Linked DNA regions of Streptomyces noursei ATCC 11455. The protein of the gene in region 1 interacts with the protein of each later gene in a pairwise test. Links are inferred from orthologs where the notes say so. Each region holds a gene or a part of one and is shown on either strand. Other genes may lie near its edges.

Region 1 (14,795 bases):
GCCCAGTGACCGGTACAGCCGCAGGGCGTGCGTGTTGTCGGCGCGGGCGTCCAGGGTGAGGACCTCGATGCCGGCCGCGCGGGCGTCGGCGATCAGGGCGGTGGTCAGCGTCCGGCCGGTGCCGCGGCGGTGGGCGGTGGCGGCCACCGCGAGCTTCTCCAGATCGGCGTGCGGGCGGTTGGTCGGGCGGGTGTGGCGCAGCCAGTAGCCCAGGCCGATCAGGGTGTGCCCGACGTATGCGGCGCGCAGGGCCCCGTCGCCGGACGTGGCGGCGGCCAGAACCCGTTCGACCAGCTCGGCCACCTCGTCCCGGTCCGGCGGATCGACCCAGCCGAGCGCCGCGCCGGCGCCGACCAGGTCGGCGAGTATCCGGTGCGTCGACCCGGCGAATTCCGCGGCCAGTTCGGGGTCGGCCAGCACGCCGTGGGCGTCCAGGACGACGGGCTCGGGGCCGTCGTCAGGCTCGTTGATCGTGGAGTGTCGCATGGGGCGCAGCCTAGATGAATGAGTCCGATGTTTGTGCTGGCCGCGACCATGGCGAAGGGCGCCCGTTGGCTCGTGTGTGACGACAAACCTGGACGCCCTTCTGGCGGCACTGTACGTGTTCATCGACGACCATGTGGCCCCGCGTCGCCGGATCGGGCGACCCCCGAAACTGACAGACGCCGAACTGCTGTGCCTGGCCGTCGCCCAGGTCCTGCTGGGCTTTCCCTCACCCAGGCACTGGATCCGCTTCGTACACGCCCGCCTGGGACACCTCTTTCGCTATCTACCCCAACAGTCCGCCTACAACAAGCGCCTCAACGCAGCCGGCCCGCTGATCAGCCGCGTGATCGAGACCTTGGCCAGGCAGGTTCCCACGTGGAACGACAACCTGCGGTTGATCGATTCCACACCTGTGCCCTGCGCGGCCTCCCGCGAGACAGTCAAACGCTCCGACCTGGCCGGGCACGCCGGATACGGCTACTGCCCAAGCCATTCCCGCTTCTTCTGGGGATTCCGGCTCTACCTGCTGACCACCGCCGAGGGCATGCCGGTGTCCTGGTGCCTGGCCAACCCCAAACTCGGTGAACGCCAGGTGATGACCGCGCTGCTGGAACGCGACCACCACCTCATCCGCTCCGGTCAAGTGATCCTCGCGGACAAGGGCTTCGCCGGGCGGGAGTTCGAGGCGTTCCTCGAAGAGTGCCTGGGCGTCCATCTGGTGCGGCCGGACATGAAGAACGAGCCTGTCCGACATGGACGCCTGGCCCACGTCCGCCAGTGGATCGAGGCGGTATTCGACACCCTCAAAGGCCAGCTCAGCCTGGAACAACACGGAGGCCGAACACTCGCCGGTGTCTTCGCCCGCACCGGCCAACGACTCCTCGCCCTGGCCACGGTGATCTGGCACAACTGGACCACCAACGCCCCAGCCAAACGATCACTGATCGCGTATGACCACTGAAGACATCGGACTCATTCATCTAGATCGTGTCCGATGGGTCATGGCCGGGTCCCTCGGTCCGCCGGCAGGTCGCGGACCGCGCGCTCCAGGGCCGTGACGATGCGTCGGACGTCCTCGGCGGTGGTCCGCCAGTTGCTGAACGCGGCGCGCAGGGCGGGCCGTCCGGCATGGACGGTGGGGGTCAGGAACACCTCGGCGGCCAGGGCATCCGCGAGGGCGGCGAGGCGCTCGGCGGTGGCGGAGCGGGCCAGGGTGAAGCAGACGACGTTGAGGCGGACCGGGGAGAGCAGTTCCAGGCCGTCGAGGGAGTCGACCGCCGCGCCCAGGGTGCGGGCGCCCTCCGCGCAGCGGTCCACGATGTCGCGGTGGCCCTCGTGCCCGTAGGCGCGCAGCGTGAACCAGGTGGCCAGGGCGCGCAGCCGGCGGGAGTTCTCCGGGGTGAGGTGGACCAGGTCGGGGGTGTCGCCCAGCGGACCCAGGTACGCGGCGGCGTTCTGGAAGACGCGGGCCTGGAGGTCGCGGCGGCGGGTGAACTGGACCGCGCTGTCGTACGGGACGTTCAGCCACTTGTGCAGATCGACGCAGAGCGAGTCGGCGAGGTCCAGACCGTCGACCAGGTGGGCGTGGTCCGGGGAGAGCGCGGCGAAGGCGCCGAACGCGGCGTCGATGTGCAGCCAGCAGTCGTAGCGGTCGCGGAGCGCGGCGAGCGCACGGAGGTCGTCGAAGTCGACGGTGTTGACGGTGCCGGCGTTGGCCACGATGACGCAGGGGCCGTCCGCGTCCCGCAGGGCACGTTCCAGCGCGGCCGGGTCCACCGCCTCGCGGCCGGGCAGGGTGGGGACGGTGACCAGCGCGGACCGGCCGAGGCCGAGCAGCGACAGTGCCTTGGCCACGCTGGAGTGCGGGGTGCCGGACAGGACCCGGACCGGGCCGAGGGCGGCCGTCCCGTCCTCGGCCGGTGAGATGCCGCGCCGTTCCCCGAGCCACTCGCGGGCGATCGCCAGCCCGACCGTGTTGGACATGGTGGCGCCGCTGACCAACGCGCCCTCGTGGGCGTCCGACAGCCCGAAGAGCGTGCGCAGCCACCCCACCGTCTCCCGCTCCAGGTGCTGTCCGGTGGCGTCCAGGGACGACATGGAGTTCTGGTCGGTGGCGCCGGTCAGCCAGTCACCGGCGAGGGCGGCAGGGGTCACGCCGCCGGTGACGAAGCCGAGGTAGCGCGGGCCGGCACTGGCCGACAGACCGGGCTGCCAGCGCGCCGCGAAGTCCGCCAGGGCGTCCCGCAGTCCGGTGCCGCGCACGGGCAGCGGCCGCGGCTCGGGAGCTGGCCGGGCGGGGACGACCGGCGCCTCGGCGAGGCCGTCGAGGAAGGCCGCGGCCCGTTCCCGGGTGGCCTCCAACAGGTCGGGCAGCGCGGCGAGATCGGCGGCGAGGTGGGGGTGCACGGTGTGCTCCGTTCGTCGGGTCGGGACGACCGAACCTAGCCGGGGGCGGGCCCCCGTCTCCTGATCCAATTGCAGGAAAGTGGACCGGAATCGGGGCGGGGGAGCGGATCGGGGGCGGGACCTATGCGGGCGCCGCGACGGCCGACCGGCCCGGGGCGTCCGCGGTGCCGGGGGCCGGTGCCGCCTCGGACGCCTCGGCGGCGCGCCGCTCGTCCAGGAACGCGGCGATCAGGGCCGCGAATCCGGCCGGGTCCTCGCCCGGGGCACCGTGCCCGGCGTCGATCTCCTGGTAGCGGGTGTGCGGGATCCCGGCCAGCAGCGCCTGCTGCTGATCGGCGCCCATGATCCGGTCGTGGGCGCTGGCCAGCACCAGCGTCGGCGCCGTGACCCGGCCGAGCAGCGGCCGCAGGTCCACCGACAGGTCCACCTCGATCTGCCGGGCGATGCCGGGCGCCAGTGTGGCGGCCAGCGTCCGCACCAGTTCCTCGTTCGCCGCGGTGTCGGTCCGTTCCCAGTACCGGGGGCCGAACGCCATCAGCGGCAGCATCCGGGCGAAGTGCGCGGTGCCGTGCTCGGCGTCGGTGCGCAGCAGGTCGAGCCAGTAGGCGAATTCGGCGCGCAGCCGGGTGTCGGTGCGGACCCAGCCGGCGTGCAGGACCAGCGAGCGGATCCGTCCGGGGTGGTGGGCGGCGAGGTGGGTGGCGATCGCGGCGCCGAGCGAGTGGCCGACCAGGTGGAAGCGGTCCAGGCCGGCGTGGTCGGCCGCGGCCAGCACCTCGTCCGCGAGGTCCGCCAGGGTGAGCGGGCCGCCGTGGTCGGTGGTGTCGCCGGAGCCCGAGTAGTCCGGCGCGACCACGGTGAAGCGGTCGGCGACGGCTTCGGTCAGCGGCCCCCACTGCGCACGGGTGGCGCCGGTGCCGTGCACCAGCACCAGCCCCGGGCCGGTCCCGGTGCGGTCGTACGCGATGCTGGCGGCGCCGTCGGCGAGGGGTACCTGGGTGACGGGCATGGAGGTCTCCTTCGAGGGGGTGGGGTGAGGTGGGGTGTTCAGGAGCGGGTGTGGGCCGAGGCCGCGGCCGGGGCGATCCGGGCGAGTGCGGAGCGCAGTGCGGCGTTGAACGCGTCGGGTCGCTCCTGCTGCGGCATGTGTCCGGCGCCGCGGATGACGCCGACCTCGGCGCCCGGCGTGAGAGCGGCGCAGGTGCGGGCCACCTCCAGCGGGATCGAGGTGTCCAGCTCGCCGTGCAGGTAGTGGATCGGCACCTGCAGCGCGGGCAGGAGCGGCCGCGGGTCGTAGCTGCCGGCGGAGACGAAGTGCTGGTCGATGTGGACCCCGGAGTCCAGGATCTGCCGGACCGTCCAGTCCACGAGCGCGGGCGAGGTGCCCGGCGCGTACCACCCGGGGACCCAGCCGGCGAGCGTGCCGGCCCGGTCCAGGCGCAGGCCCGCCATCAGCTCCGTCATCGGCATCCCCGTGGACGGCCAGTACCCCGGTCCGTCCACCGCGATCACGCCGCTGATCAACTCGGGTCGCCGCACCCCCAGTTCGGTGCCGAAGGTCGCCCCGATCGACGAGCCGACGACCACCGGCCGGTCCAGGCGCAGCGCGCCGATCAGCGCCACCAGGTCGCTGACCACGCCGGCGGTGGTGTTGCCCCGCAGCGGGCGGGCCGACCGCCCGCAGCCCCGCCAGTCGACGGTGACCACCCGGTGGTCCTGGGTGAAGTCCGGCAGCTGCGCGCCCCAGACCCGGCCGCTGGTGCCCCAGCCGTGCAGGAACAGCAGCGCGGGGCCGGTCCCCTCGTCCTCGTAGTAGAGGGTGGTGTCGTTGACGTCCAGGTACGGCATGGCGGTCTCCTCCGACCTTGTGACCCCTGCGGGCCGCGCGGTGTGTGACGTCCTCAGCCAACCGCGATCACCTCCGCCGACCAATGGGCGATCCGCGCCTACACTCATCGCGTACGGTGATCAATGCGGGTCACGGCGAACGGGGGGCCATGGAGATCCGACAGCTGCGCTACTTCCTGACGGTGGCGGAGGAACTGCACTTCGGGCGGGCGGCCGAGCGGCTGCACATCGTGCAGTCCGCGGTCAGCCAGCAGCTCCGCCGGCTCGAACGCGAGCTGGGCACGGAGCTGTTCGCCCGCTCCACCCGCGTCGTCCGGCTCACCGAGGCCGGCGACCGGCTCCTGCCGTACGCCAGGGAGATGCTCGCCCTCCAGGCCCGGGCCCGGGAGGCCATCGACGAACTGCGCGCCGAACGGGCCGCGACGGTGCGGCTCGGCACCAGCTCCGGACTGGGCGCGCGGCTGGACGCCCTGCTCGCCGCGTTCGACCGGCGCGCCGACCACGCCCAGCTGGAGCTCGTCGCCGGCAGCACGGAGGAACGCCTGGCGAAGGTGCGCGCCGGCGACCTGGACGCCACCCTCCTGCGCGGTGAACGGACCGACTCCGGGCTGGAGTTCCTGCCGCTGTGGCAGGACGCGCTGATGGCGGCGCTGCCCGCGCGGCACGAGCTCGCCGCGCGGGAGAGCGTCGAGCTGTCCGGGCTCGCCGGGCTGCCGCTGCGGCTCTCCCCGCACACCCGCAACCCCGCGCTCCACGACCTGGTCATGCGCTCCTGCCGGGAGGCCGGCTTCGAGCCCGTCCAGGGACCGGAGTTCACCAACGCCCAGGACACCCTCGCCGCCATCGGTTACGGCAAACCGTCCTGGACGGTCTTCTACGCCCCGCACGCCGACCAACTCCCGGTCCCGGGCGTGGTGTTCCGCCCGCTCGCCGGGCCGGCACCGGTCATGCGGGCCTATCTCGCGGTGCGGACCGGACCACCCGGGGTCGGTCTGCGCGCCCTGATCGAGGCGTGCTACGAGGCCGCGGAGGACGACACGCCCCAGGGGCCGTCCGACGGGTCGGGGGCGGACAGGCCCTAGCTCGCGCGGGCCCGGGCGTACCGGTGTTCCGGGCGCCCGGTGTCGCCGTATTTCAGGGTGAGGCTGATGCGGCCGGTGCGTTCGAGGTGCTTGAGGTAGCGCTGGGCGGTGGAGCGGCTGACGCCGGCGCGTTCGGCGACCTCGTGGGCGGAGAGCGGCAGCCCGGCCTCGTCCAGGATGCGGCGGATCAGGTCGACGGTCGCCGCCGAGTGGCCCTTGGGCAGTTCGGTGTGCGGGGAGTCCGGGGTGCGCAGTGCGGCGAAGATCCGGTCCACCTGCTCCTGGCCGGCCTCGCCCCGGCCGCCGACGCCCTCGACGGTGCGGCGGAGCGCGGCATAGCCGTCGAGCTTGGCGCGCAGCCCCGAGAAGCCGAACGGCTTGACCAGGTACTGCAGGGCGCCGTACCGCATCGCGGCCTGCACCGTCGCCACGTCCCGGGCCGCGGTCACCATGATCACGTCGGTGTGGTGGCCCATCTGGCGCAGCCGCCGCACCAGGGTCAGACCCGTCTCGTCCGGCAAGTAGTGGTCGAGCAGCACCAGGTCGACGTGGCCGCGCTCCAACGTGGCCAGCGCCTGGGCCGCGGTGTGGGCGCGGCCGACGACCCGGAAGCCGGGCACCTGGGACACATACGCGGCATTGATCTCCGCGACGCGGAAGTCGTCGTCCACGACAAGGACATCGATCAAGGTGACTCTCCTGTGGCCGTGAGCTGACGAATCGGGGGGTGGAGGTCGGGCGACAGGGCCTCGGGCAGGACGACGGTGAAGACCGCGCCGCCGCCCGCGCGGGCGGTGACCCGGGCCATCCCGCCGTAGCGTTCGGACAGCCGGCGCACCAGCGCCAGGCCGAGCCCCCGGCCCCGGGAGGCGACGGTGGCGGTCTTGGTGGACCAGCCCTCGGCGAAGATCCGGTCGCGCATCTCGGGCGGCACGCCCGGCCCGGTATCGCTGACCCGGACGACCGCGGTGCTGCCCTCGGCACGCAGCTCCACCTCGACGAACGGATCGGCGCCGCGGCGCTCGGCGGTGGCGTCCAGCGCGTTGTCGATCAGATTGCCCAGGACCGTGACCAGGTCGCGCGGGTCCACCACCGCGTCCGGCAGCAGCGTGCCGGAGGACACCCGCAGCGCGACACCGCGCTCGGCGGCGATCGCCGCCTTGCCGACCAGCAGCGCGGACAGCAGCGGGTCGTGCACCCGCTCGGCGATCTGCTCCGCGGACGCCCGATGGGCGCTGGCCACCTCGGCGACGAACTCCACCGCCATGTCGTACCGGCCGAGTTCGAGCAGCCCGCGCACCGTGTGCAGCTGGTTGGCGTGCTCGTGGTCCTGGGCGCGCAGGGCGTCCAACAGGCCCTGGGTGCTGTCCAGTTCCCGGCCCAGCAGCTCCAGTTCGGTGCGGTCCCGCAGGGTCACCACCGCGCCCCCGTCCCGGGTGGCGACGCGGTTGGCGACCAGCACCCGGCCGCCGCTGATCGCCAGCAGGTCGCCGCCGGCCACCCGGCCGGCCAGCACGTCGGTGGTGCGGCCCGGCGGCAGCACCTCGTCCAGGGCCCGGCCGGCGGCGCCGGCGTCCAGGCCCAGCAGCCGCCCCGCCTCGTCGTTCACCAGCCGGATCCGGCCCCGCCGGTCGAACGCCACCACGCCCTCGCGGATGCCGTGCAGCATCGCCTCCCGCTCGTCCAGCAGCGCGGAGATGTCGGCGGTGGCCACCCCGTGCGTGCGGCGGCGCAGGCTCCGGGCGACCACCACCGCGGCCAGCACCCCGGCCGCCAGCGCCGCGCCCGCGTACCGCAGCAGCCCCGGGATGGTGCCGAGCAGCAGGCCGTGCACGCTGTCGTAGGCGATGCCGACCGAGACCGCGCCGACGATCGCGCCGTCGTCGTCGCGCAGCGGCACCTTCGCGCGGGCCGACCGGCCCAGCGTGCCGGTGTCGATCTGGCGGACCTCCTTGCCGGCCAGCGTCCGGCTGGGGTCGGTGGAGACGTGATGGCCGATCTCCGCGGCGTTGGTGTGCGACCAGCGGACCCCGCGGGTGTCCATCACGACGACGTACAGCGCCCCGGTCGACCGCCGGATCCGCTCCGCGGTGGACTGCACCGGGCCTCCCGGGGCCGGCACGGTGGCCTGCACCTCGCGGGCCAGCTCCGGGTCGGCGGCCGTGGTCTGGGCGATGGCCAGGGCCCGGCGCATCGCCTGGTCGTCCAGGGCGTGGCCGAGCGGGGCTAGGAACAGCCCGGTGGCCAGCACCATCACACCGGTGGTGATGACCAGCTGCGCGGTCAGGACCTGCGCGAAGACGCGACGGGGCCAGTGGATCCGCATGCGGTCCCCCCTGTCTCGGCCGGCCCTCCGCGGGATGCGGAACCGACGCCTTCCGTTCATGACGCTGTCTGTTGATCTCGTGTGAACGCAACGTAAGCCGCCGCGGCCCGGCTGCCCAGACCCCGTCGAACTTTTGTTGTTCTAGCGTGAGCAAAATGGGCACAACAGGGTTTGCGCGCAGAAAGACGGCTTGCGCCCACAAGGCTGCCGCGGTGGCCCGCACCGCTCCTAGCCTCCCGGTCCATGAACAGCCACACGAGCCCCGCCATCGAGCTACGGGGAGCGAGCAAGACCTTCCGCACCCCCTCGGGCGGTCTGCACACCGCCGTCCGGGACCTGGACCTGACCGTGGAGCGCGGCGAGTTCGTCGCCGTCGTCGGGCCCACCGGGTGCGGTAAGTCCACGACCCTGACGCTGGTCAGCGGCCTGGAGGAGCCCACCGAGGGCGAGGTGCTGGTGGCCGGCGAGCCGGTCCGCGGTATCGGCGACAAGGTCGGCTTCGTCTTCCAGCAGGACGCCGTCTTCCCCTGGCGGACCGTGCTCTCCAACGTCATGGCCGGCCCGCGCTTCCGCGGCGTCCCCAAGACCGAGGCCAGGGAGCGGGCCCGTGAATGGCTTGCCCGGGTCGGCCTGGCCGCCTTCGAGGACCGCTATCCGCACCAGCTCTCCGGCGGCCAGCGCAAGCGCGTCGCGCTCGCCGCGACCTTCGTCAACGACCCCGAGATCCTGCTCATGGACGAGCCGTTCTCCGCGCTCGACGTGCAGACCCGGGCCCTGATGTCCGACGAGCTCCTCGACCTGTGGTCCGGCACCGGCGCCTCCGTCGTCTTCGTCACCCACGACCTGGAGGAGTCGATCGCGCTGGCCGACAAGGTCGTGGTGATGACCGCCGGCCCCGCCACCGTCAAGGAGGTCTTCACCATCGACCTGCCGCGGCCCCGCCGGGTCGAGTCGGTGCGGCTGGAGCCGCAGTTCGTGGAGATCTACCGGGAGATCTGGTCCTCGCTCGGCGAAGAGGTCCGGATCACCCGCGAAAGGGGTGCCGCCCATGTCGCCTGAGACCGTCGCCGCACCGGCCGCCACCACCGAGGCCGGCATCCCCGGCGAGCGCAGCCAGGCCCGGGCCCGCGCCGCCCGCAACCACAAGATCCTGGTCTACGCCACCCGGGTCGCGCTCCTGGTCGCACTGGTCGCCCTGTGGGAGGGGCTGGCCCGCGCCGCCGTCATCGACCCGTTCAACTTCTCCATGCCCTCGAAGATCTGGGACCAGATCACCCAGTGGGCGCTGAACGGCACCCCGCAGGGCCCCCTGATCGAACAGGTCTGGTACACCCTCTACGAGGCGCTGCTCGGCTGGGTCATCGGCGTCATCGGCGGCGTCGTCCTGGGCATCGCGCTCGGCCGGATCCGCTTCCTGGCCGATGTGCTGGGCCCCTACATCAAGGTCCTCAACGCGCTGCCGCGGATCGTCCTGGCCCCCATCTTCCTCATCTGGTTCGGCCTCGGACCGGCCTCCAAGGTGGCCTCCGCCGTCGTCCTGGTCTTCTTCCCGGTCTTCTTCAACGCCTTCCAGGGCGCCCGCGAGGTCGACCGCAACCTGGTGGCCAACTCCCGGATCCTGGGCGCCAGCAACCGCCAGGTCACCCTCCAGGTCGTCATCCCCTCCGCCACCTCCTGGATCTTCACCAGCCTGCACGTCAGCTTCGGCTTCGCGCTGATCGGCGCCATCGTCGGCGAGTACATCGGCGCGACCAAGGGCCTGGGCCTGTTGGTCTCGGCCTCCCAGGGCACCTTCAACGCCGCCGGCGTCTACGCCGCCATGGCGATCCTCGCGGTCGTCGCCCTGCTCGCCGAAGGGCTGCTGGCCTTCCTGGAGAAGCGGCTCTTCCGCTGGAAGCCGGCCGACGCCGGCGACGGCCGCTGACCCCCGCACACCCGCCCGCACCGCCTCACCTCACAAGGACGTGACCATGCGCACCCCGCTCAAGATCTCGGCCGCGGTCGCCGCCACCGCGCTCGCCCTCACCGGCCTCACCGCCTGCGGCGGCTCCTCCTCCGGCTCGGCCGCGGACGCCGGGGACGGCCGGATCCAGATCATGGTCGGCGGCCTGGACAAGGTCATCTACCTGCCGGCCCGACTCACCCAGCAGCTCGGCTACTTCAAGGCCGAGGGCCTCAACGTCACCCTGCTGACCGAGCCCGCCGGCGTCCAGGCCACCACCTCCTTGATCTCCGGCGACGTCCAGGGCGTGGTCGGCTTCTACGACCACACCCTGGACCTGCAGGCGAAGAACAAGCAGGTCGAATCGGTGGTGCAGCTCGCCCACGCGCCCGGCGAGGTGGAGGTGGTCTCCACCAAGGCCGCCTCCGAGATCACCTCGCCCAAGGACTTCACGGGCAAGAAGCTGGGCGTGACGGGGCTGGGCTCGTCCACCGACTTCCTCACCAAGTACCTGGCGGTCAAGAACGGCGTGAAGCCCGAGGAGATCACCCCGGTCGCGGTCGGCGCCGGCCAGACCTTCCTCTCCGCCATGGAACAGGGCTCGATCCAGGCCGGGATGACGACCGACCCGACCGTCGCCCAGGTCGTCAACAAGAAGATCGGCAAGGTGCTCGTCGACATGCGCACCCCCGAGGGCTCCCGGCAGGCGCTCGGCGGCCCCTACCCGTCGTCCAGCCTCTACATGAACACCGACTGGGTGAACAGCCACAAGGACACCGTCCAGAAGCTCGCCAACGCCTTCGTCAAGACCCTCAAGTGGATGTCCACGCACACCGCCGAGGAGATCGCCGCGAAGATGCCCGCGGACTACGCGCAGGGCGGCAAGGAGCTGTACGTCCAGGCCATCAAGGACACCCTGCCGATGTTCACCAAGGACGGGGTGATGCCGGCGGACGGACCGGCCACCGTCGAGCGGGTCCTCAAGGCGTTCAACCCCACCCTGAAGAACGCCACCATCGACCTGAAGAAGACCTACACCACCGAGTTCGTCAAGAAGTGACGTCGCGTCTGCTGCCGGCGCGCGGCGCTCACACGAAGTTGACGCGCCCCCGCGCCAGCAGCGGGTCCTCCACCAACTGCCACAGCGGCACCGCGTAGTTTCCCAGCCCGTACCGGCCGCCGAAGTGCAGGCCGAGGACGCGGTGGTCGGTGAGGTCGATGACCGGGGAGCCGCTGTTGCCGCCCAGGGTGGAGCAGTCGTGGCGCATCACATCACCCTCCGCCTCCAGCCCGGTCGTCATGCCCGGCTGGAGGCGCTTGACGTTGTAGACGTCCATGAAGATCCGGCGCATGGACTCCGGCTCGTTGCGACGGCCGTCCCAGGCCGGGTAGCCGACGCAGTACACCGGGTGCCCCGGCAGGTCCGCGGGCGCGTCCGCGGCGACCGCCAGCGGAGTGGGCAGCGCACTGCCGCCCAGGTACGGGGCGATCCGCAGCAGGGCCAGATCGACGTCCTGATGGATCCCCAGGACCTCGGTGACCTCGTACGACGGTCCGCCGTCCGCGGGCTCCCGGCCGGCCCCGTACTCCTCGCCGAGGTCCAGCGCGGCGCCCAGCCCCTGTTGGAAGGCCCAGCCCTCGCCCGCGCTCCGGGCGAACTCCACCGCCACGTGGCGGTTGGTCATCACCGTCTCCGGCCCGACCAGGAACCCGGTGCCCAGCCAGTCCAGGCTGATGTGCCCGGAGACCTCCACCCGGCCGACCCGGGCCAGGGACTCCCGGATCGCCGCCCGATGGCCCTCCAGCACCGCCCAGTCGCCCTGCTGCGGCGCGAAGTCGTGGTGCTGGACGAGGATGGCCGGGCGCCCCTCCAGCAGGACGATCGCCTCCATCCCGAAGGACTCGTCGTCGCTGATCTCGTCGGCCCGCCCCTCGGCGAGCTTCTCCAGACCGTTGGCGCCGGCCGACAGCACCCGGGTGCGCTCCTGCCGGGCGTACTGCGAGATCTGCCCGGCCGGCGCTTGTGCCGGGGGCAGCTCAACGGCGGACTCCGGTTCCTCCCAGGACAGTTGGTCCCGCACCCGCGCCGCCACCGCGTGCAGATCGGAGAAGACCCGCTCGGGACCGGTCGCCACCGGTGATCGGCTCCGCTTGTCCATCTCGTCCTCCTCGGTCGGGTCGGCCGGGCCGTGGCGCCGGTCGGCCGGCTCAGCCCCGTCCGTCGCCCTGTGCCGCGCTGATCTCGGCGTGGACGTCCGGGGCATGGGTCTCCAGGTGGCGCAGCACGCTGGTCATCTGGGTGCCGACGTTGACGAACGCGGTCGTCCGCCCCTGGAACAGCACGTCCTCCACCCGCCGGGTCCCGCGGTGCAGCGCCACCACCCGCCAGTCGTCGGTGAGGACGGGGGAGCCGGAGGAACCGCCTCGGGTGTCGGTGAAGTAGCGGACGTCGTGCTCGTCCGTCTCGTAGACCAGGTTGTTGCGCAGCGCCACCCGCTTCGACTGGCCGCCGGGGTGCTGGATGATGTTGACCGCCACGTACTCGCCGTCGGCGACCTCCAGCGGGCGCCGGGCCAGCTTCAGCACCGGGCGGTCGGGCGGCGCGGACAGCCGCAGCACCGCATAGTCCAGGTCCGGGTCGGCGGCGGCGAGTTCGGCGACCTCGACCTCCTCGGCCGCGGAGTCGTCGAGGTCGCCGGAGTCGCTGTCGTAGCCGAAGCGGGCGCGGGTGTGCCGGGCCTGGAGCCGCAGGTCCTCGGGGGCGGCCAGGGGGCGTTCCGCGCCGGTCCCGGTGCGGGCGTTGACCACGTGGTGATTGGTCATCAGCAGGGCGGGGGCGATCAGCCAGCCCGTGCCGGCGTGCGGGAAGCCGTTGGGTTGCAGCGGGGCGCCGTCCTGGTACGGCGGCACCTTGAGGCGGGCGACCGCGGTGCCGGCCAGGTCGCCGCCGCGCAGGAAGCCGATCGGGACGGTGTCGTCGCGGTGGACGATCTGCTCCTTGATCTCGGGCGCCGGGCGGTCGGCCAGGATGTCGGGTTCGCCGCCGGCGCGCCGGGCCACCTCGTCCAGGGCGCGCTGGAAGACCTTCAGCGGCTCGGCCTCGGTGGTCTGCGCCACCGCGTTGCGCAGCCAGATCTCCAGTGGGACCGAGCCGTCCACCAGCCGTTCCACCTGGTTCATCTGGGCCAGGTCGGAGTGCAGTTGATGCATCGGGGCGGCCAGCATCGGCAGCGTGCCGCGGTATCTGGGCATGATCCCGTCGAAGAGCAGCGGGCGCACGCCGGGGTCGGTCAGCCCGCTCTCCAGCGCCGCGTCCCGCAGTAGGAGGAGCTCGTCCGGGGAGAGATAGGCGGTCATCGGCGCTCAGGCCCGGCCGGGCCGCTCCTTCCGTCCGGCCGGTGGCGCCCGGCCTGTGGTGCCGCTGCCCCGTCGGGCGCCCCGTCCGGCGTCGTGCGGCCGTGGGTCCCGACGCCCATCGCCGCGGCGACCCCGGCGACGAGTTCGCCGCTGCGGTCGGGGACCGACAGCAGCCGGCGGGCCAGCGCGTTGAGGGTGCCGCGGTCGCGCGCCAGCCGCAGGATGCCGGTGATGCCGGTGGGGCGGGAGGGCGGGGCGGGGTGTGCGGGGGCCTCGGGGGCCGCCGCGGCGGTGGGCGTGCGCGGCCCGGTGGCCACGGGGCTCGGTGCCGGTGGACCCGGCGTCCGCGGCGTCGGCGTCGGCGCTTCGGACCACGGCGGTGTCCCGGACGGCCCCGCGGCCTCGTCCAGGATCCCCATCACCGCCCCCAGCAGCGCCGGTTGTCGACGGGTCGCCCGGCGCATCGCGGCCCCCAGGGTTTCCAGCGTCGCGTCGTCGGTCGGCAGGCCCACCACGTCCAGGGCGTGCGACAGCGCCCCGGGGTCCTGGCCGTAGATCTGCGAGGCGACGGCGCGCACCAGCACCGGCTGATCGGCCAGCACCTTGTCCGGCAACTCCCGCAGCTGGGTGGCGAGTTGACGGCCGGCCTGCGCGCCGGAGCGGGCGGTGTCGCGGGTGGCGGGCAGCCGGGCCCGCGCAAGCCGCACGCCCATCGCCTCAAGATCCTGCCCGAGGTCCACCGCGACGTCCTCGGCCACCCGCAACTGCCGGTCGGCGTCCGCCAGATCGCCGGCCTCCTCGGCCAGCCGGGCGCCGAACAGCAGCAGCTCCAGCCGCCGCTCGGCGCAACCGGCCCGCTCCGCCTGCCCGATGGCCTCCGCCACGCCCCTGCGGGCCTCGTCGCGCCGCCCGAGCCGGTTCTGGGCGTCCGCGCTCAGGGAGTGCAGCGGACTGCACGGCGTCCACGGCCGCCGCTGCCCCAGCCTGGCCAGCGCCGCGTCGGCGAACCCCTGCGCCAGCAGGTCCTCCGCCTCGCGGGCCGCGATCCGCTCCCAGTCCTCCTGGTCGGCCGCGGCGGCCACCCGGTCGGGCGCGCCCTTGCCGAGGCGGGCGGTCAACAGCCCCGCGGCCCGCGGCGACATGTCCTGCTGCGCCCCGGCCAGGAACCGCTCGACGCCGGGGAGCCAGCGCTCCTCCACCGACCGCGGGTCCTCGTCCAGCCGCAGCCGGTGGTAGATCTCCTCGGCGCGCGCCTCCAGTCCCTCGCGCGCCGCGTAGTGCGCCACCGCCCGCCGCTCGACCTCGCGCATCACCTCGCCACGGTCCCCGCCGGGCAGCCGCAGCATGA
Region 2 (14,783 bases), 3.2 Mb from region 1 along the record:
GGAGCTGACCAAGAGCTTCACGGCGGTGCCGCGCGGCGTGGCCCTGGTGATCGGCTGCAACACCTTCCCGACGTGGAACGGCTATCCGGGCCTGTTCGCCTCGCTGGCGACCGGCAATCCGGTGCTGGTCAAGCCGCATCCGCGCGCCGTGCTGCCGCTGGCCCTGACGGTCCAGGTGGCCCGGGAGGTGCTCGCCGAGGCCGGTTTCCCCGCCGACCTGGTGTGCCTGGCGGTGGACAAGCCGGGCGAGGGGCTGGCCAAGACGCTGGCGGTCCGGCCCGAGGTCCGGATCATCGACTACACGGGCTCGACCGCCTTCGGCGACTGGCTGGAGGCGAACGCCCGCCAGGCGCAGGTCTACACCGAGAAGGCCGGCGTCAACACCGTGGTCATCGAGTCCACGGACAACTACAAGGGCATGCTCAGCAACCTCGCCTTCTCGCTGTCGCTCTACAGCGGCCAGATGTGCACCACCCCGCAGAATCTGCTGATCCCGCGCGAGGGCATCGACACGGACGCCGGCCCTAAGTCGTACGACGAGGTCGTCAGTGATCTGGCCGGCGCGGTCGGCGGTCTGCTGGGCGACGACGCGCGGGCCAACGCACTGCTCGGCGCGATCGTCAATCCGCAGGTCAAGGCGCGGATCGACGAGGCTTCCGGGTTCGGCGAGGTGGCGCTGGCCTCCCGTGAGGTGGCGAACCCGGAGTTCCCGGCGGCCACGGTCCGCACGCCGCTGATCGTCAAGCTCGACGGCGCCAAGCCGGAGTCCGAGGCGGCGTATCTGTCGGAGTGCTTCGGCCCGGTGTCCTTCGCGGTGGCGGTCGATTCCGCCGTCGACGCGGTGGCGCTGCTGCGTCGCACGGTCCGGGAGAAGGGCGCCATGACGGTCGGTGCGTACACCACCTCGGCCGACGTGGAGCGGATGGTGGAGGACGTCTGCCTGGAGGAGTGCGCCCAGCTGTCGGTGAACCTGACCGGCGGCGTGTATGTGAACCAGACGGCGGCGTTCTCCGACTTCCACGGCTCGGGCGGCAATCCGGCGGCCAACGCGGCGCTGTGCGACGGCGCCTTCGTGGCGAACCGGTTCCGGACGGTGGAGGTGCGGCGGGAGGTGTGAGGCCCCGGGGCCCGGGCGAGTTCCGGGCCCCGTTCCCGATGATCGGCAGCCCCTCGGCGACGGCCCAGGAGGCCGGTTCCACGGTGCCCGGGTGGTGGCGGACGTGCCGGCGGTCGGTCACCCTCGCGCCACGGCGCCGCCACGACTGCTCACGGCGCCGGAGGCGGGCCACCCCAGTGGAAGAGAGCCATGGCGACGCTCGTGGCCAGGTTGTAGCTGGACACCTGGGGCCTCATCGGGAGGGCTACGAGCCGGGTGGCCCGCTTCCGGAGTTCCGGCGAGATGCCATGCCGCTCCGACCCGAACGCCAGCAGCGCGTCATCGGGAAGCACCACGGATCTGATGTCGTCCCCCTCCGGGTCCAGTGCGTACATCGGCCCCGGCGGCAGAGCGTCGAGCGGGAGACTCTCGACCGCGGTCGCGTAGTGGAGGCCCGCCGCTGCCCGCACCACGTTGGGGTGCCACGGGTCCATGTCGCCGGTGGTGACCACGCCGGTGGCGCCGAACCCCGCCGCGAGCCGGACCACGGCGCCGACGTTCCCGAGGTTGCGGGGGTTCTCCAGGACGACGATCGGAGCCGGCCGCGGGGTCCTCGACAGGGTCTCCAGATTGCGGTGGAGGTCGGGGCGAGCGGCCAGGCCGGCCACGTGGGTGGGATGCACCCTCGGCACGAGATCCCGGAGGGTTCTGACCGGCACCTCGGTCACGAGATCGCCGATCCGCCGAGTGAGGTCGTCGGCCAACTCGTCGGCCAACGCCAGGACGGAGCCCTTGTCACTGGAGATCGCCAGGCTGACGTCCGCACCGAAGCGGAGAGCGTGCTTCACGGCATGAAAGCCGTCCAGCAGCACCGTCTCCTGGGCAGCGTCCCGCCACTGTCGCGCGACTGCGGTGATCTCGTCCTCGCTCACCACATCAGACTACGGCTCACGGCCGTCACCAGGGCCTGGGCCCTGCACCACAGCCGTCCGGCGAGGGGCGACGACGGCGACAGGAGCCCGCAACGCCGGTTCTGGCAACGAGCGGGAAGCTCAAAGAAAAACGAGCGGCAAGCTCGAAGAAATCCGGCTCACCGGACACCCGTGGATCACAGGGGCGTCGGCTTCCACGGCTCGGGAGGCAGGAACGGGGCCCGCCGCCACACGTGCACGGTGAAGGCCACCATCGGCGCGGTGAACAGTGCCCAGAGCGCCGGGCCCGTCCAGAGCCCGAGGTCGAAATATGCGGTGATCACGGCCGCGGCGATCCCGGCCACTCCCAGGCCGGCGGCGAGCCGGACGAGATAGCGCATGCGCCGGGTCGGCTCGTGCCTGTCGGCTCCCTGTCGCAGCCGCCATACGCACACGGTGCTCAGGGTCAGTCCCGCAACGCCCATGCCGAGGGCGGCGGCCAGATCGGCGCCGGGGGGATTGGCGGGACGTGCCCAGGTCTTCTGGTTGATCCCCTTGGCCGTGACCTCCTGGACGGCGCCCTGCCAGACGGTGCCGGTCACCCGGTCCCCGTCGCGCAGCGTGCTCAACAGCGGGTCGTCGTCGGCGAATCCGATCCGCCGGGCCGTGCCAGCGGAGTCGGTCAGGGTGGCCTTGTGCTGGTCCTTCCCGAGGCGGATGTCCGAGACGGTGAACTCCTGGTCCCGGACACAGTCATCCGTCCGGGTCGCCGGTGCGCAGACCGGCGCGGACCGGTACGCACGCTCGTCGGCGATCTGCTCCGGCACCCAGACGCTCATCAACCACACGGAGGCGCCCACGCAGATGACTGCGAACGCGAGAGAGATGATCGCGGTCGCGGAGTTGTACAAGGGGTTCCTGCTGCTCATGCGGCCGTCCATATCGAACAATCCTCGCACGCCCGCACGGAACGGCTCCGCGGCGCTTCACCGCCTGCCGTCGTTCGCCGCTCGTGCGGACCGGCTGTCCGACTTGCCGGCCGACGTGGCCCGGACGGCCGCCGGCGGAGGCGGGAGCGCGGCGCCTGAGTCAGGGGTGGGACCGCTGCCGCACAGGCGCACGCGGCGGCGGGATGCGCATCAACTCACCCTGGCCCGTGGGGCGATCGGGGAGCACTCCCCGGAAGCAAAAATGACGGACCCGGAGTTTTCTTCCGGGTCCGCTCCTGTCGGGAGGCTTGCCGTCACGCGATGCGACGCTCCGGGGGCGCGGCGATCGCCTCCCGCGTCCAGCAGCGGTGGCGACCGACGACGTCGCGGCGGTCGCCGTGGGCCAGCGGCCCGGGGGCGCAGCGGCCGCCCCGCGGCCGGGGCCACGGGTGCGGCCCGACGCCGACCTCGGGCCCGTGCCCCTCGTCGTCCTGGAGGGGCACGGCGGGGGCGGTCGTTCCGCTGCTCACTCCATGAGCGTCCGGCCATCGCTGCCGGACCGGGCGGCGGCCTCCAGCCCGGCGCCCTCGGCGGCGGTGCCCGGGCCGTGGTCGCCGGTGCGCGGGAACAGCCGGCGGCGCAGGCGGGTGAGCCGGCCGCCGAGCCAGGTCAGGAAGTTGGTCGGCAGGAAGACGGCGTCGGCGGTGATCATCGCCAGGGAGAAGAACGGCAGCCCCAGCAGGAACGCGATCGAGAGATGCTCGCAGATCATGACGACCAGCAGCGCGTTCTTCAGGCGCCGGTTGAAGACGGTGAACGGGAAGGCGACCTGGAAGATCACCGTCCCGTAGGTGATCAGCATGATCACCAGGCCGTTGCCGCCGAGCAGCCGGGACAGCTCCGGCCAGGGGGAGAAGTAGTCCAGGTGCATCGGGTAGTAGACGGCCGTGCCGTCCTGCCAGCGCGAGCCCTGGATCTTGTACCAGCCGGCGGTGGCGTAGACCAGGCACACCTCGACCATGATCACCAGCAGGGCGGCGTTGTGCGCCAGCTTGGCGAGGGTGTCGAGGACGATCCGGGGCTCCCCGGGGGCGTGCCGTCGCACCGCCCACCACAGGCCGTGCGTCGCCCACAGTCCCCACAGGGCCAGGCTCCAGCCGAAGTGCGGGAACGGCCCGTGTCCGAACCAGGTGAGGCCGGGGGCGCCGGACAGCTGAGCCACGGCGAGAGCGAGGCCGAGCACCGCCCACAGGACGATGCCGGTCAGGTCGCGGGACGGGACCGCGGCGTCTCCGCCGGGGGCGGCGGCCGCCCGCCGGGCGCGCCGGGCGTCCAGCGACCACACCTGGCCGCACCGGGTCAGCACGAGGTAGATCGCCATCAGGTGGATGACGTTGTCGCCGCCGTCCCCGATGAAGACGCTGCGGTTCTGCAGCGAGAGCACGCCGACCATGAACAGCACCGACATGGTGCGGGTGCGCCAGCCGAGCATCAGCAGCGCGCTGACCACGATTGCGAGGACGTAGACGCACTCGAACCAGCCGCGGCCGTCGGACCACACCAGGACGGAGAAGCCGTGGTTGCCGTTGAGCAGCTGGCGCGCCATGCCGAAGTCCCAGGGGCCGGCGGGCCCGTAGAGCTGCTGCCGGTGGGGCCATTCGCGCAGCAGGAACAGCAGCCAGGTGCCGGCGAAGCCGATCCGGATGACGGCGGTCTGGTACGGGGCCAGCGCCCGGGCGGCGACCCGGGCGAAGCCGCGACCGACGGCGCGCTCGATGCGGGTCTCCTGGTAGGCCGCGGGGGCCTCCTGCCGAGTCCGTGCGGGGGCGTCGGGGGTCCGGGCGGCGGTGCGCGGCTGCTGCGGCGTCGGTGACGTCACTTGTTCGTCGCCCCCTCGGGCAGGTCGTTCGCGGTGATCGGCCACCAGGGCAGGACGCGGTAGACGGGCTGGTCGCTGACCTTCTCGGCGCTCCACGGCGGCGGGAGCACCGAGGTGGTCCGCGAGCGGATCTGGACCTGCTCGACCCGGTCGCCGCCCTTGGTCCACTCACCGGACATCCGGAGCATCACGATCCGCCGCAGGTAGCGGGCGAAGCTCTCGCCGCGCTCGCCGGTCGGGCGGTTCTGTGCGTCGAGGTTGCTGGAGAGCAGCTCCCAGCCGCGGCGCAGCTGGTTCTGCTGGGTGTGGCTGGGCAGCGGGTTGTGGAGGATGGCCCGCCCGTCGCGGGCGGTCAGATCGGTCCAGCCGGTGGTCCGCGCCGTGCCGTCCTGGGTGCGCAGCTGTGCGCGGACCTGGACGTCGGTGTTCTGCTGGAGGGGGTTGGGGGCGAACAGCTTCCAGTTCTGCTCGTACTCGGGATAGACGTAGTCGTTGATCAGCCCGGCCTGCTGCTTACTGAGCGTGTTCGACGGTGCGATGTGCAGGAACATCATCGCGAGATGGATCAGGACGGCGACCGCGATGCCGCTGGCCGCCGTGCCTATGACGATCCGCGAGGGCAGCGACAGCGTGGCCAATGGCCGCGATTCGTCCCCGTATGACTGCATTCCCGCCCCGTTCCCCGTCCTCGTAACGGCCGACTCCGCCCCGGAACGGTACCTATGCGGCCGGCCCGAGCACACCTTCCCCTGGATATCCACAGGCTTGACACCCGCGGTCCGCCCACTCACCATTGAACCGAACGATCGGTCGGTCGGGAGGAGGGGGCACCACATGACGACGATCGCGCCGGAGGACACGGGCCAAGAAGCCCTGTTCGACGCAACCATCGCCGCGGACGAGCGGATCGAACCACGCGACTGGATGCCGGACGACTACCGCGCCTCACTGGTGCGCCAGATCGCCCAGCACGCCCACTCCGAGATCATCGGCATGCAGCCGGAAGCAAACTGGATCACCAGAGCACCGTCCCTGCGCCGCAAAGCCATCCTCATGGCCAAGGTGCAGGACGAAGCCGGCCACGGCCTGTACCTCTACAGCGCCGCCGAAACCCTCGGCACCGGCCGCGACGAACTCCTCGACAAGCTCCACACCGGCCGCCAGAAATACTCCTCGATCTTCAACTACCCCGCCCTGACCTGGGCCGACGTCGGCGCCATCGGCTGGCTCGTGGACGGCGCCGCCATCACCAACCAAGTCCCGCTCTGCCGCTGCTCCTACGGCCCCTACGCCCGCGCCATGGTCCGCATCTGCAAAGAGGAGTCCTTCCACCAGCGCCAGGGATACGAGCTCCTGCTCACCCTCAGCCGCGGCACCGAGGCCCAGCACACCATGGCCCAGGACGCCATCGACCGCTGGTGGTGGCCCTCGCTGATGATGTTCGGCCCACCCGACGACGAATCCGCCCACTCCGCCCAGTCCATGGCCTGGAAGATCAAGCGCCACTCCAACGACGAACTGCGCCAACGCTTCGTCGACATCTGCGTCCCCCAGGCCGAAACCCTCGGACTGACCCTCCCCGACCCCGACCTCCGGTGGAACGAAGAACGAGGCCACTGGGACTTCGGCCCCATCGACTGGACCGAATTCCGCGAGGTCCTCAAGGGCAACGGCCCCTGCAACGACGAACGGATCGGCCGCCGCCGCCGCGCCCACCAAGAAGGCGCCTGGGTCCGCGAGGCCGCCGCGGCACACGCCGCCAAACACCCGGCCCACACACCGCACGCCGGCACCGACCAGGAGGAGGCGGCCCGATGACGACACCACGCCCCACGCACGCCCCGGCCGCACCCACCGAACCGACCCGGCCGCACACCACCACCGACCCCACGGCCACCACCGGCCCCACCGACTGGCCCCTGTGGGAAGTCTTCGTCCGCAGCCGCCGCGGCCTGTCCCACACCCACGCCGGCAGCCTCCACGCCCCCGACGCCCAGATGGCCCTGCGCAACGCCCGCGACCTCTACACCCGGCGCTCCGAAGGCGTCTCCCTCTGGGTCGTCCCCTCCACCCAGATCACCGCCTCCTCCCCGGACGAGAAGGACACCTTCTTCGAACCGGCCGGCGACAAGCCCTACCGCCACCCCACCTTCTACGAAATCCCCGAGGGGGTGCACCACCTATGACACCGCACCCCACCACCCCCGCCCTGCCCCTCGGGGACGACGCCCTGATCCTCTCCCACCGCCTCGGCGAATGGGCGGGCAACGCCCCCGTCCTCGAAGAGGAAGTCGCCCTCGCCAACATCGCGCTGGACCTCCTCGGCCAGGCCCGGATCCTGCTCTCCCTCGCCGGCGACGAGGACGCACTCGCCTACCTCCGCGAGGAACGCCACTTCCGCAACGTCCAACTCGTCGAGCAGCCCAACGGCGACTTCGCCCACACCATCGCCCGCCAGCTCTACTTCTCCACCTACCAAGAGCTGCTCTACGACCACCTCGCCACCACCGACACCCCGTTGACGCCCCTCGCCGGAAAAGCCGTCAAGGAGACCGCCTACCACCGCGACCACGCCACGCAGTGGACCCTGCGCCTCGGCGACGGCACCGACGAGAGCCACACCCGGATGCAGCGCGCCCTGGACACCCTCTGGCGGTTCACCGGCGAACTCTTCGACCCCGTCGACGGACTGGACGACGTCCCCTGGCAGCCCCTCCGCGACGAGTGGACCACCCGCATCACCAGCACCCTGGAGCGCGCCACCCTCACCGTCCCCGAAGGCCCCCGACACAGCGCCTGGACCGCCGGCGGCGGACGCCAAGGAATCCACACCGAACCCTTCGGCCGACTGCTCGCCGAAATGCAGCACCTCCACCGCAGCCACCCGGGGGCGACATGGTGACCACCCCCACCACCCTGGAAGCGGAACTCCTGGCACTCGCCGGCTCCGTCCCCGACCCCGAGCTGCCCGTCCTCACCCTCGCCGAACTCGGCATCCTGCGCGACGTACGGCTCACCGCCCCCGACCGCGTCGAGGTCACCCTCACCCCCACCTACACCGGCTGCCCCGCCATCGAAACGATGTCCGCCGACGTCCAACGCGTCCTCCACGACCACGGCATACCCCACGTCGAGGTCCACACCGTCCTCAGCCCGCCCTGGACGACCGACGCGATCACCGACGAAGGCCGCCGCAAACTCGAAGCGTTCGGCATCGCCCCACCCCGCCCCACCGGCCCCGCCCGCGGACCGATACCCCTCGACCTCACCCTCCGCTGCCCACACTGCGGATCGACCGACACCACCCTGCTCAGCCGGTTCTCCTCCACGGCCTGCAAGGCACTGCGCCGCTGCGAGTCCTGCCGCGAACCCTTCGACCACTTCAAGGAGTTGTGATGTTCCACCCGCTCCGAGTGCGGGAGATCGAGCGACTCACGGACGACGCGGTGGCCGTCACCTTCACCGTCCCGCCCGCACTCCGCACGACCTTCCGGCACACCCCCGGGCAGCACATCGCACTGCGCAGAACGATCGACGGCCAGGAGATCCGCCGCACCTACTCCATCTGCACCCCCGCCACCGACGACCCCGTCCTGCGGGTGGGCATCCGCCTGGTCGAGGACGGCGCCTTCTCCACCTACGCCCTCAAGGAACTCGCCGTCGGCGACACCGTCGACGTCATGGCCCCGGCCGGCCGCTTCACCCTCGCCCCCCGCCCCGGCCAGTTCGTGGGCATCGTCGGCGGCAGCGGCATCACCCCGGTGCTCTCCATCGCCACCACCCTGCTCGCCCGCGAACCACACGCCCGCTTCTGCCTGATCCGCAGCGACCGCACCACGGCCTCCACGATGTTCCTGGAGGAGGTGGCCGACCTCAAGGACCGCTACCCCGAACGGTTCCAGCTGGTGCACGTGCTCTCCCGCGAGGAACGCCAGGCCGGCCTCCCCTCCGGCCGCCTCGACCAGGAACGCCTGCACACCCTGCTGCCCGCACTGCTGCGGACCGACGCCGTCGACGGCTGGTACCTCTGCGGCCCCTTCGGCCTCGTCCAGGGCGCCGAACGAGCCCTGCGCGCCCTCGGCGTACCGCGCACCCACATCCACGAAGAGATCTTCCACATAGACAACGGCGCCGCGGCCCCCGTCCCCGCCGCCACCGCGCCCGCACACAGCACGGTGACCGCCACCCTCGACAGCCGCTCCGGCACCTGGCCCGTCCACGACGGCGAATCGCTCCTGGAAGCCGTACTCCGCAACCGCCCCGACGCCCCCTACGCCTGCAAGGGCGGCGTCTGCGGCACCTGCCGCGCCTTCCTCGTCTCCGGCGAGATCCGGATGGACCGCAACTTCGCCCTGGAATCCGACGAGGTCGACGCCGGATACGTACTGGCCTGCCAGTCCCACCCCGCCACCGAACAGGTCGAGCTGGACTTCGACCGCTGAGAACCGCCCACCACCGTCCGCGCCATTCCCAATTCCTGCAACATGTTCTACCTTGACGCCTCGTCAGATATCACTGTCGGAATCCGACGGCGCGCGGGAGGACGGACCGTGGACTTCACCTTCACCGAAGAACAACAGGCAGCCGTCGAAGCGGCACAAGCCGTCTTCTCAGCAGTCACCCCGGACAACACACCCAGCCCGGCACTCACCCACGGCCCCGTGGCCGACGACTTCGACCGCCCCCTCTGGCGCACACTCGCCAACGCCGACCTGCTCGGCCTCCCCATCGCCCCCGAACACAACGGCGCGGGACTCGACCCCCTCGCCCTCTGCCTCGTCCTCCGCGAATCCGCCAAGGTCCTCGCCCGCGTCCCGCTCCTGGAGTCCTACGCCGCCGCGCACACCCTCCAACGCCACGCCACCGACGACCTCCGCGCCGAGATCCTCCCCCACATCACCACCGGCGACCTCGTCGTCACCGCCGCCTCCCACGGCCGCACCGGCCACGACCCGGCCGAACTCGCCGTCACCGCCCGCCAGGACGGCACCACCTGGACCCTCGACGGCACCCACACCGCCGTCCCCTGGGCCCCCACCGCCGACCGGATCCTGCTCCCCGCCCACACCCCCGACGGCCACACCGTCCTCGCACTCGTCCCCCGGGACCGCACCGGCCTCACCCTGCACGACCAGACATCCACCAACGGCGAGCGCCACGCCGAGGTCCACCTCGACTCCGTACGCACCGACACCCGGGAAACACTCACCGACCCCGCCGCCTGGAACACCCTGCGCGACCTGCTCACCACCGGCACCTGCGCACTGGCCCTGGGCCTCGGCGAACGCGTCCTGACCATGACCAGCGACTACACCGGGAAACGCGAACAGTTCGGCTTCCCCCTGGCCACCTTCCAGGCCGTCGCCGTCCAGGCCGCCGACCGCTTCATCGACCTGCGCGCCATGGAAGCCACCCTCTGGCAGGCCGCCTGGCGCCTCACCACCGGAGCGAGCGGCCCCCTACCGCCCGCCGGAGACATCGCGGTCGCCAAGATCTGGGCCTCCGAAGGCGTCCGCCGCGTCGTCCAGACCGCCCAGCACCTGCACGGCGGCTTCGGCGCCGACACCGACTACCCGCTGCACCGCTACCACGCCTGGGCCAAACAACTCGAACTCTCCCTGGGCCCCGCCGCCGCCCACGAGGAGGCACTCGGCGAACTCCTCGCCGCACACCCGCTCAGCTGAAAACCCACGCGACACGGGCCGCCGAAGAAGACCAGGCCCTGCGGGGAGAGCCCCCGAGGGCCTGAAGGAGAGCCCCGAGGACCTAGATGACGGTCCCCACGCCACCCTTGCCGTCCGACACCGGACGCCCGGCCGCCTCCCACGCCTGCATACCGCCCGCGACATTCACCGCGTCGATGCCCTGCTGGATCAAATACTGCGCGACCTGAGCCGACCGACCGCCGACCCGGCACATCACATAGATCTTTCCGCTGTCCGGCGCCGCCTCCGTCAACTCCCCGTAACGGGCGACGAATTCGCTCATCGGAATGTGCAGCGCGCCCTCGGCGTGCCCGGCCGCCCACTCGTCGTCCTCACGGACGTCCAGGAGGAAGTCCTCGGGCGTGAGGACATCGACACCGACCGTGGGCACAGAACCAAAATGCATACTCCCGACGCTACCCGACCAGCTGGGCGAGGTACGCCTCGCGTTCCCGGACATCGGCCATCAGCTTCTCGGCGATCTCGTCCAGCAGAGCATCCGGATCGTCCGGCGCCATCCTGATCATCGAGCCGATCGCGCTGGCCTCCAGCTCCGCGACGACGGAAGCCAGCAGCTCCTTGCGCTCGGCCAGCCACTCCAGCCGGGCATAGAGCTCCTCGCTCTCGCTCGGCCGACGCTCGGCGGGCGCCGGACCGGCCTCCCACTCCCGCACCAGCTCCCGCAGCAACGCCTCGTCGCCCCGCCCGTACGCAGCGTTGACCCGCGCGATGAACCCGTCCCGACGGGCCCGCTCCGCGTCGTCCCGCGCCAGGTCCGGATGCGCCCGGCGCACCAGGTCGCGGTAGAGCTTGCGGGCCTCCTCGCCGGGCCGCACCTTCGGCGGCGGCTGAACCGGCTGATCCGTGAGCATCGCCTGCGCCTCGGGGAACAGCCCCTCCGACCCGAGCCAGCCGTGGAACAGCTCCTCCACCTGCGGCATCGGCAGCACCGACGCACGTGCCTCGCGGGCCTTACGGATGTCCTCGGGGTCGCCGGAGCGCGCCGCCACGGCCTCCGCGATCTGCGCATCCAGCTCGTCCAGCCACGCGTACATGGGGCCGAGCCGCTGGTGGTGCAGCCGGGAGAAGTTCTCCACCTCCACCCGGAAGGTCTCCACCGCGATCTCGAACTCGATCAGGGCCTGCTCGGCCGCCAGCACGGCCTTCGCCAGCCGCCGGGTCGCCTCGTCCCGACCATCCGCGCTCTCACCCGCGCCCTGCGGGCCCCCGCCGGGAGCGGGGGCATCCCCGTCGCCCCGCTCGGCGCCCGGCACCGCCCCGCGGGCATCCGCCGCCCGCGGTTCGGCCGGGGCGCCGGGTGTCCCCGGTACGTCCGATCGGTCCTGGCCGTCCTGCGCGTTCTCCGCGTGCGAGTTCGTCACCTGGTCAGCGTACGGCCCGGGGGGTGCAGCCACCTGACCGCACCGGGGGGCCTCGGGGCCCCTCCCCACCCGGCCCCCTCCCCACCCACCCCCACGCCTCGCCCTCACCACCACCCCGCCCCGCAAAGCCCCCGGAAGGCCCCGGAAGGACTCCCTCGCCGTTACACCCCGCTCTCCGCCGCGACGCGACCGCTGCGTATCGCCGCGACCAGGTCCGCGTGATCCGCTTCCGTGCGCTCCGCGTAGGCCAGCGCGAAGGCCGCTATCGCCTCATCGAGTGCCTCGCCCTTGCCGCAGTAGCCGGCCACTACACGAGGGTCGGCACTGTGGGCGTGTGCGCGTGCCAGGAGTGCACCGGTCATCCGGGCGTAGTCGTCGAGTTGCCCGTCCGACAGCCGGGCCGGATCCACGCTGCCCTTGCGGTTCCGGAACTGCCGTACCTGGAAAGGCAGTCCCGTGCCCAGACCGTCCGGCGCCCCCGCGCCACTCGACCGTTCCTTCCCGGCGACGCCATGGACGCCGGATGCACCGCGTATGCCGTGTGCGCCGTGTATACCGTCCGTCGTGCCCTCCCGTACCGTCGTCCATCCCAGCAGCAGGTCGCTGACCACCTGCATCCGTCGCTGTCCGAGCACCACGCGCCGGCCCTCGTGTTCCGCCGGGGGTGCGGGGAAGCCGACCTTCGCCACATAGGGCGCCAGTATCGAGCGGCGGGCCTCCTTCACCTGGAGGACCAAGGGCTCGCCACGGTGGTCCAGCAGCAGCACCACGTATGACCGCAGTCCGACGCTGCCGGTGCCGACTATCCGGAAGGCGACGTCGTGCACCGCGTACCGGGCCAGCAGCGGCAGTCGGTCCTCGGGAAGCGTCTCCAGATAGCCGGCGAGCGACGAGGCGACCGCTGCCGCCTCCGCGTCCGGTACCCGGCGCAGCACCGGCGGCGCGTCGACGAACCGTATGCCGCCGTCCGGTCCGCGCTCGGTGGATTTCGCCGCGAACCGTGCGCTGGTGTTCTTGCGTGCCTTGGCCTCGACCCGTTCGAGGGTGCCCAGCAGGTCCCGGGCATCGGTGTGCGAGACCAGTTCCTCGTCGGCGATGGCGTTCCACGCTTCGGTCACCGGGAGCTTTGCCAGCAGCCGCATGGTGCGCCGGTAGGCGCCGGCGGCGTCCTGCGCCGCGGCCTTGCAGTCGTCCTCGCTCGCGCCCGCCTCCCGGCCGGCGAGGACTATCGACGTCGCGAGCCGTTTGACGTCCCATTCCCAGGGGCCGTGGACGGTTTCGTCGAAGTCGTTGAGGTCGATGACCAGGCCGCCGCGGGCGTCCGCGTAGAGGCCGAAGTTCGCGGCGTGCGCGTCTCCGCAGATCTGGGCCCCGATGCCGGTGACAGGGCTTTCCGCCAGGTCGTGGGCCATGAGTCCGGCCGAGCCGCGGAGGAAGGCGAAGGGGCTGGCGGCCATCCGCCCGACCCTGATGGGCGTCAGCTCGGGCAGCCGCCCGGCGTTGGATTCCTCGACCGACGCCACCGCGTCGGGGCGCCCGGCCGTGATCCGCAGAACGGCCTGTGCGTCGCGGGGCAGTTGGTCCCGCAGTGCCCGGCCCACGGCCTTGGCCGACGGCCCTTCCGCGTCCGCCTTTGCGAACCCCGGTACGTATGGCACGCGTGTCATGGCGGCCACCTCCCCCTTCGTGCCCTTGGTTTCGCGCGGCATCCCTGGTGTGCCCCGGCACACCGGCATCCCCCGCGTCCGTCCGACTCGGCGGCCTGTGCGGCTCGCCGGGCACTGACGTTACCGACAACGGCCCGGCGTCCGTCGGGCCTGTGGATAGCTCTCGGAGGCGGACGGGGGGGGACGGCCGGAGGGCACAGATCGGACCGCCGGGCACTCCCAGAAAGGACAGGCGGAAGCGAGGGCGAGAGCGAGGAAGGGGGCGACGAAGGGAGCGAGGAAAAGCGGGGAAGAGGCAACAAAAGGGGCGAAGCAAGCGGAGAAGCAAGCGGAGGCGGAAGCGGCCGGGCGAAATGGCCCGGCCGCTTCAGCGTTGGCGGCGTCGGCTAGACGCCCACGGCCTCTTCCATCTCCTCTTCCATCTCCTCTTCCATCTCCTCTTCCGTTTCGCTGTCGCGCTGCGCGGTGGGCCGTGCAGAGGCCCGTTCCGGGGTGCGTCCCGGGGCTCGTTCGGGGGTGCGTTCCGGCATCGTGGCGGCTACCGCGGCGGCGGCCACCGCGCCGGCGTTGGCCACTGCTTCGGCCTCGGCCGTGCGTCGCCGCTGCTCGGTGAGAGCCGCCGCGGCGACCATCAGCAGGCCGACGAGCAGCCATCCCGCGAGCGTCCAGACGTGGCCGGCGAGGCCGTGGCCGGCGAAGTAGACGTGGCTGCGGGTGCCTTCCACGAAGCCGGCGCCGTTCCAGAAGGAGTGCAGGGCGGCGAAGAAGCCGTTCTGCATCTCGGGGCGGAAGATGCCGCCGGAGGAGGTGAAGTTGAGCATCACGAAGAGCACCATCACGCCGAGCGTGGTCCAGCGCTTGAGGAAGGTGTGCAGGCCGGTGCCGATGAGCAGGATGCCGGCGGAGTACAGCCAGGCCATGCCCCACAGTGCCCACAGGCCGTGGTCGACGAGGTGGAAGACCGGTCCGGCGAAGAGGGTCCCGATGACGGCGACCACGAGGGATGTGCCGGTCGCCAGGGCGGCGCGGATCCGCATCGGGAGGACGGCGCCGGCGCCGCCGATGACCGCGACGGAGGCGTAGGAGCCGATGCTGAGGGCGACGAGCAGGAAGAAGATGCCCTGTCCGGTGGGGTCGTGCGCGGCGGTCGGTGCGATGTCGGTGACCTTCAGCGGGTCGCCTTGTCGGGCGGCGAGCGGGGTGAAGATCTTCTG

What was found.
Region 2: the proteins of SNOUR_RS34455 (region 1) and paaC interact in binary tests that used the Escherichia coli proteins (3 or more experiments, as listed by UniProt). The link is inferred for Streptomyces noursei ATCC 11455 from one-to-one orthologs.

The regions. Positions count from the first base shown.
Region 1 is NZ_CP011533.1:8,052,942-8,067,736, forward strand. Bases 4,666-7,664 are described here. They hold SNOUR_RS34455 (response regulator), read right to left. Parts: upstream 6,512-7,664; coding sequence 5,819-6,511; downstream 4,666-5,818. Other genes in these bases: SNOUR_RS34445 (alpha/beta fold hydrolase), read right to left, coding at 4,666-4,740; SNOUR_RS34450 (LysR family transcriptional regulator), read left to right, coding at 4,890-5,822; SNOUR_RS34460 (sensor histidine kinase), read right to left, coding at 6,508-7,664. Also shown: SNOUR_RS34425 (GNAT family N-acetyltransferase), read right to left, coding at 1-486; SNOUR_RS34430 (IS982 family transposase), read left to right, coding at 563-1,447; SNOUR_RS34435 (pyridoxal phosphate-dependent decarboxylase family protein), read right to left, coding at 1,486-2,892; SNOUR_RS34440 (alpha/beta fold hydrolase), read right to left, coding at 3,014-3,901; more of SNOUR_RS34445, read right to left, coding at 3,940-4,665; more of SNOUR_RS34460, read right to left, coding at 7,665-8,148; SNOUR_RS34465 (ABC transporter ATP-binding protein), read left to right, coding at 8,392-9,207; SNOUR_RS34470 (ABC transporter permease), read left to right, coding at 9,197-10,072; SNOUR_RS34475 (ABC transporter substrate-binding protein), read left to right, coding at 10,119-11,150; SNOUR_RS34480 (trypsin-like serine peptidase), read right to left, coding at 11,179-12,249; SNOUR_RS34485 (trypsin-like peptidase domain-containing protein), read right to left, coding at 12,299-13,447; SNOUR_RS34490 (AAA family ATPase), read right to left, coding at 13,444-14,795. UniProt on the Escherichia coli protein: Member of the two-component regulatory system DpiA/DpiB, which is essential for expression of citrate-specific fermentation genes and genes involved in plasmid inheritance.
Region 2 is NZ_CP011533.1:4,857,065-4,871,847, reverse strand. What follows is about bases 5,871-8,857. They hold paaC (1,2-phenylacetyl-CoA epoxidase subunit PaaC), read left to right. Parts: upstream 5,871-6,997; coding sequence 6,998-7,717; downstream 7,718-8,857. Other genes in these bases: paaE (1,2-phenylacetyl-CoA epoxidase subunit PaaE), read left to right, coding at 8,211-8,857; paaD (1,2-phenylacetyl-CoA epoxidase subunit PaaD), read left to right, coding at 7,711-8,211; paaB (1,2-phenylacetyl-CoA epoxidase subunit PaaB), read left to right, coding at 6,735-7,001; paaA (1,2-phenylacetyl-CoA epoxidase subunit PaaA), read left to right, coding at 5,871-6,633. Outside these bases: phenylacetic acid degradation protein PaaN, read left to right, coding at 1-1,117; SNOUR_RS20580 (TrmH family RNA methyltransferase), read right to left, coding at 1,267-2,031; SNOUR_RS20575 (hypothetical protein), read right to left, coding at 2,205-2,936; SNOUR_RS20570 (hypothetical protein), read right to left, coding at 3,251-3,466; SNOUR_RS20565 (HTTM domain-containing protein), read right to left, coding at 3,463-4,815; SNOUR_RS20560 (DUF5819 family protein), read right to left, coding at 4,812-5,483; more of paaA, read left to right, coding at 5,650-5,870; more of paaE, read left to right, coding at 8,858-9,257; SNOUR_RS20530 (acyl-CoA dehydrogenase family protein), read left to right, coding at 9,366-10,499; SNOUR_RS20525 (rhodanese-like domain-containing protein), read right to left, coding at 10,582-10,926; SNOUR_RS20520 (J domain-containing protein), read right to left, coding at 10,937-11,902; SNOUR_RS20515 (DUF2252 domain-containing protein), read right to left, coding at 12,064-13,569; SNOUR_RS20510 (ABC-2 transporter permease), read right to left, coding at 13,956-14,783. UniProt on the Escherichia coli protein: Component of 1,2-phenylacetyl-CoA epoxidase multicomponent enzyme system which catalyzes the reduction of phenylacetyl-CoA (PA-CoA) to form 1,2-epoxyphenylacetyl-CoA. The subunit C may be essential for structural integrity of the alpha subunit.